Regions from separate parts of the Caballeronia sp. GACF4 genome, predicted to be linked through region 2. Evidence: riboswitches for the same ligand, from Rfam matches in the RefSeq annotation. Region 2 holds a riboswitch; the other holds the start of a gene.
The links. Region 2 has a riboswitch for thiamine pyrophosphate ahead of thiC (phosphomethylpyrimidine synthase ThiC). Riboswitches for the same ligand answer to the same signal wherever they lie in the genome.
Positions count from the first base shown of each region.

Region 1: it holds a riboswitch for thiamine pyrophosphate, as region 2 does, so the genes downstream of both, NCR40_RS12105 (FAD-dependent oxidoreductase) here and thiC (phosphomethylpyrimidine synthase ThiC) in region 2, are expected to answer to the same signal.

Region 1 is NZ_JALQDW010000012.1:26,506-29,584, reverse strand. It holds gene NCR40_RS12110 (ABC transporter ATP-binding protein/permease) at 1-828, opposite strand, end outside; TPP riboswitch at 1,077-1,204, shown strand; gene NCR40_RS12105 (FAD-dependent oxidoreductase) at 1,407-2,549, shown strand; gene thiS (sulfur carrier protein ThiS) at 2,568-2,765, shown strand; gene NCR40_RS12095 (thiazole synthase) at 2,792-3,079, shown strand, end outside.
Region 2 is NZ_JALQDW010000004.1:144,523-147,601, forward strand. It holds gene thiC (phosphomethylpyrimidine synthase ThiC) at 1-1,582, opposite strand, end outside; TPP riboswitch at 1,760-1,899, opposite strand; gene NCR40_RS04525 (EamA family transporter) at 2,201-3,079, shown strand, end outside.

The sequences.
Region 1 (3,079 bases), on a different contig from region 2:
CTTCGTGTACTTCATGATCATCCACCAGTTGTCGCGAATGCGCTGGAAAATGGTCTTCGCGTTGGCCGTCTCGGTGGCGATGCCATCGTAAAACGCGATCTGCTCGGCATTCTCGCGCACGCGAATCAGCCCGAAGCGGAAATCGGCCTCGACCTTCTGTTGCTGGTAGTTGATCGACACCAGCGGATGCCCGACCTTCTGGATGATGACCGAGCCGATGATCGCGTAAAGCGCCGCCGCCCAGACCATGTAGCCGGGAATGACGAGCGGCGTGCCGAATGCCGTGATGGTCAGCGCGCCCGCGAGCGTCCACAAAATGGTGATGAACGTGACGAGCGTGACGAGCGTGGAAAGCAGATCGAGCGACAGAGACAGCGTGGTGGTCGCGAAGGATTGCAGGTCGTCGCTGATCCGCTGGTCGGGGTTATCGGCAAGACGGTCGCGTTCTATGCGGTAAAAAGCGCGGTCGCCGAACCACTGTTCGAGATACTTGTTGGTCAGCCACTGGCGCCAGCGGAAGCCGAGCATCTGCCGCAGATACCGCCCATAAACCGCGAGCAGAATGTACGCGAAGGCGAGGCCGGTGAAGACCAGCAGCAGGTGCGGAAAGTCGTGGACGTTCTTGTTCTGCAGCGCGTTGTAGAACGCCGCGCTCCAGCTGTTGAGCCGCACGTTGATCCATACGACCGTCATGTTGATCGCGATGATGGCAACGAGCAGACCCCACGCGAAGCCGCGCTCCTCCGAGACCCAGTAGGGCTTTATGAGGCTCCACGCAGAGACCGTGTCGGCTTGTTGCTGCGTGTTTTCCGGTTGAGAATTGGCCATGACCTTCCTGATGATATGCCGGTCCGAGTTACGAATGGACGCACCGCGCCGCGATACTCGCACGCGCAGCCTCTTTCCTGTCCCGCAGATTGTTCAGAGGTTCCCTTAACTGCCGCTTAATTCCGTGCTCATTCGCACAACCATGCGGAGAACCATGCTCGCGGCATTGTGCCAGAGTGCCGACCGAGGCGACCAAAGGCGGGGAATCCCGGTTTGCAGCGGCTTTGGCTTTCATGGTCTAATGATCTTCGACGAAACAGGGGTGCTTCGCGCGCGATGTCATCGAATTATCGGTGTGCTGGCGCGGCGAGGCTGAGAGAGACCCTTTGCACCCGATCCGGGTAATACCGGCGAGGGAAGTTTCCGGAGAACGCGCGGCCGTCGCGCCTTTCCTCCAGGTTCTTCCATCATCATTCATTTCCGCCTGGCGCGCGTTGTTTGCGTTGCCGCTGCCGGGCCGGTCTCTCCTCTGCAAGTTTTGTCTTCGCGTTCGTGCGTTTGCTGCACGGCGTTATCAGTCGTGGATAAGACCGGAGCGGCGCACAGCCTCGTTTCGATCGACAGGAGACATCGGAAAAGTGAACACGATCGATCAGCCCGCCGCGCGCCGGCCAGACTTCGCCGTCATCGGCGGAGGACTCGTCGGGCGGCTCGTGGCGTGGCAACTCGCGGGCGCGGGCCACGGCGTCGCGCTATACGAGCGCGGCGACGAGGCGGGCACGCAGTCGGCTGCGTGGGTGGCCGCCGCGATGCTCGCGCCGCTCGCCGAGGCGACGAGTGCGGAGCCGCTCGTCGTCGAACTCGGCGCGGCGTCGCTGGAACGCTGGCCGGGTCTCATCGCCGATTTGCCCGAGCCGGTTTACTTTCAGCGCAACGGCACGCTCGTCGTCTGGCACGGCGCGGATCGCGCGGAAGCGCCGCTATTCGAACGCAGGTTGCGCGCCAACGCGCCTGCAAGCTTGCTCGATGGCGGCTTCGTCAAGCTCTCGGGTGCGGAAGTCGCGCAAGCAGAACCCGCGCTCGGCACGCGTTTCGCGCAAGGCTGGCTGCTGCCGCACGAAGGTCAACTCGACAATCGTCAGGCGCTTCGAGCGCTCGCGGCCGGACTTGGGGCGCGCGGCGTGCGCACGCACTGGAATTCTCCGGTCGATGCCATGCCCGACGCGCGCTGGATCATCGATTGCCGTGGGCTGGGCGGCAAAACGGCGTGGCCCGCGTTGCGTGGTATTCGCGGGGAAGTGGCGCGCGTGCATGCGCCGGGCATCGGGTTGTCGCGGCCGGTGCGGCTGCTGCATCCGCGTTATCCGCTGTATATCGCGCCGAAAGAGGACGATCTTTACGTGATCGGCGCGACCGAAGTCGAAGGCGAGGACATGTCACCCGTGAGCGTGCGCTCGGCGCTGGAACTGATGAGTGCGGCGTTCGCGGTGCATCCGGGTTTCGGCGAGGCGCGCATCCTCGAACTCAATTCTCAGTGCCGGCCGACGCTGCCGGATCATCGGCCGGCCATCGTCTGGGACGGGGCGCGGACCGTGCGCGTGAACGGCCTGTATCGGCACGGCTTCATGATCGCGCCGGAAGTCGCCGATGCCGCCTGCGCACTCGCCCAAGCCATCGCGGGCGGAACCGTCGCGGACGCCGCATCGTTCGCGGATTATCGCGGCGGCGCGCGCTGGTCCGAACTTCTGCATAGCGAACCGGCCATCGCGGCCGCGCTCTAGTCATCGAAAGTCAAAGCCATGAACATCCACATCAATCAGCGCGAATTCAGTCTGACCGATGCCGCCACCGTCACCGACGCGCTCGCCGTATTCGGCGCCAAACCGCCGTTCGCGGTCGCGCTCAACGGACAGTTCGTCGCGCGCGGCGAGCACGGCACGAAGACGCTTCGAGCCGGCGACAAGCTCGACGTCGTGTCGCCCGTCGCGGGCGGCTGAATCTATCGAATCCGAAGGATCGAATCATGACCTCACACACCGCCGCCCATAGTCTTACGCTCTACGGCCAGACGTTCCCGAGCCGTGTGCTGCTCGGCACATCGCGTTATCCGTCGCTGCAATCGCTTTCGGATTCCATCGATGCCGCGCGGCCCGGCATGGTGACCGTCGCGCTGCGCCGTCAGTCCGAGACTGGCGAGGCCGGTTTTTTCGATGTCCTCAAGCGTCACGGCGTCGCGCTGCTGCCAAACACGGCGGGCTGCCATAGCGTCGATGAAGTGCTGACCACCGCCTACATGGCGCGCGAGGTTTTC
Region 2 (3,079 bases):
GCTTGTACGTGATGATGCCGGTCTTGACGTCGTCCTTGTTCGGAAGTCCGAGATGCTCCTTCGGCGTGACGTAGCAAAGCATGGCGGTGCCAAACCAGCCGATCATCGCCGCGCCGATGCCCGAGGTGATGTGATCGTATCCCGGCGCGATGTCGGTGGTGAGCGGCCCGAGCGTGTAGAAGGGCGCCTCGTCGCACCATTCCAGCTGCAGGTCCATGTTCTCCTTGATGAGCTGCATCGGCACATGGCCGGGGCCTTCGATCATCACTTGCACGTCGTGCTTCCACGCGATCTGCGTGAGTTCGCCGAGCGTCTTCAGTTCACCGAGCTGGGCTTCGTCGTTCGCGTCGTAGATGGAGCCGGGACGTAGGCCGTCGCCGAGCGAGAACGAGACGTCGTACTGCTTCATGATCTCGCAGATGTCTTCGAAGTGCTCGTAGATGAAGCTTTCCCGATGATGCGCGAGACACCATTTCGCCATGATCGAGCCGCCGCGCGAGACGATACCCGTCATGCGGTTGGCCGTCAGCGGCACGTATTGCAGGCGCACGCCCGCGTGAATGGTGAAGTAATCGACGCCTTGCTCGGCTTGCTCGACGAGCGTGTCGCGAAAGATTTCCCAGGTCAGGTCTTCCGCCTTGCCGTTGACCTTTTCGAGCGCCTGATAGATCGGCACCGTGCCGATCGGCACCGGCGAATTGCGGATGATCCACTCGCGCGTCTCGTGAATATGCTTGCCCGTGGACAAGTCCATCACCGTGTCGCCGCCCCAGCGGATCGCCCAGGTCATCTTGTCGACTTCCTCGCCGATCGACGAACTCACCGCCGAATTGCCGATGTTCGCGTTGATCTTCACGAGGAAGTTGCGCCCGATGATCATCGGCTCGCTTTCCGGGTGATTGATGTTCGCGGGGATGATCGCGCGGCCGCGCGCCACTTCATCGCGTACGAACTCGGGCGTGATGGCCTTCAGGGCGTCCTTGTCGAACGGCACCGCGCCGAACGACTGGCCGGGATGCTGACGGCCCATCATCGCGGCGAGCTTTTCGCCGTTCGGACCGCTCGTCTTGAGGCTTTCGAGGTATTCGGCGCGGCGCTGATTCTCGCGAATGGCGATGTATTCCATCTCCGGCGTGACGATGCCCTGCCGCGCGTAATGCATCTGCGACACGTTCTTGCCGGGCGTCGCGCGTCGCGGATGACGATGCAGATCCGGGAAGCGCAGCTCGGCCGTTTTCGGATCGGCGGCGCGCTCGCGGCCGAATTCGCTCGAAAGACCCGCGAGTTCCTCGGTGTCGCCGCGCGCTTCGATCCAGCCGGCGCGCAACGCGGGCAAACCGGAGCGGATGTCGATCTTCGCGTCCGGATCGGAGTAGGGGCCGGACGTGTCGTACACGTACACCGGCGGATTCTTTTCGCCGCCGAAACTGTCGGGCGTGTCGGACTGCGTGATCTCGCGCATCGGCACGCGGATGTCGGGCGTCGAACCCGTCACGTAGACCTTGCGCGAGTTGGGCAGCGGCGCGATGGCGGCTGCATCGACGACGGCGTTTTCGGACAGGAACTTGGGATTCGCATTCATGTGCTGTTTCTCCTTTTCAGTCGCAGGGACGGTAATTGACAGCGAGCACGCGGGCGATCGAATGAACGACGAACAAACGAACGCCGGCGAGCTCGGCTGATTCAGGAGCTAGACAGGGAGGAACGAGATGGAAAGGTGCGGGCCCGAGAAGACGTGGCGCGTGAGAGAGATACCGTGCGCCGAGGCCCGAACGCTTCCCTGCGCTGGCATTATCCAGATCAGGTTCAAAGGGTATTTCTCACCCACATTGCACGGGCCATTCAGTCGACGCAGCCGGACGAATCGCGATGTGCAACGCAGGACCCCCGCGTTAGCAGGCGTCACCATACATCGTGGCGTGGCATCTTGGCAACCGTTCGCGAAGTTTGCGCTGAAGCGCAGGCGCTTACTGCATAATGGCGAGCGCGCGATTTTCGGTACTTACCCGGATGTCGTCAGCAGTCGCCCCGCCTGTCGCTTCCGCACTTCTTTCGCTCCGTCATGCCGTCCATCGTCAGTCCCGCCTCGTTCGTCACCTGGCGCGCGCGTTCTTCAAGCTCATGCCACGTTCGGTCGATTGGCGGCAGTCCCCATTGCAAGTCTCTTGCCCCGATCCGGGCGCGCTTCGCGGAGTAATGCATGTCTGCCGTACCTCCGCGTCTGCCGCTCGGTTTTCCCGACCGCTTTCCGTTTCGCGCTCCTCGCAGCCTCAAGGGACGCGTCGCGCTCGCGTTGGCCGTCGTTTATATCGTGTGGGGATCGACGTATCTCGGCATTCACCTGGCGCTCGAATCGTTTCCGCCGCTCATGCTCGGCGGCCTGCGTAACCTGTGCGCTGGCGTCGGTCTCTTCGTGATCGCCGTGCATCGCAAGGCGGTGTGGCCGACGGCGCGTGAAGTACGTAATGCAGCGATCGTCGGGACTTTGCTCGAAGGTTTGTCGAGCGGGATGATGGCTTACGGCATGCGCACGGTGGGAACCGGCACGGCTGCCGTGATGGTGGCTACCGTGCCGCTCTTCGCGACGATCTTCACCGCGCTTGCCGGGCGCAGTGTGGCGAAGGGCGAATGGTTTGCGGTGGCGCTGGGTCTCATGGGTATCGTGTTGCTCAATCATGGCGATCCCTCGCCGAGCTCGACCGTCGGCACGCTTGCCATCTTGTGCGCGGCAATTTTTTGGGCGGGCGGGGCGCATTTGGCAAGCCGTCTCTCGCAGCCTTCCGATCTGCTGATGTCGACTGCGTTGCAGATCGGGCTTGGCGGGCTTATCGCGACTGTCATCGCGTTTGTGTCAGGCGAGCGCCTTGGCCAAGTGAGCATGGGCGCGGGGTTTTCATTCTTGTATCTCGTCGTGATTGGTTCGATGGCCGCGTATGTCGCTTATAACTTTCTCATTCGGAACACGAGCACGATTGTCGCGACGAGTTGTCTTTACGTGAATCCGGTCGTCGCGGTTTTATTGGGCGCTTTGTTGCTTGGGGAAATCATCACGCAGTGGACGGTTGTTGCCACGGTCGTG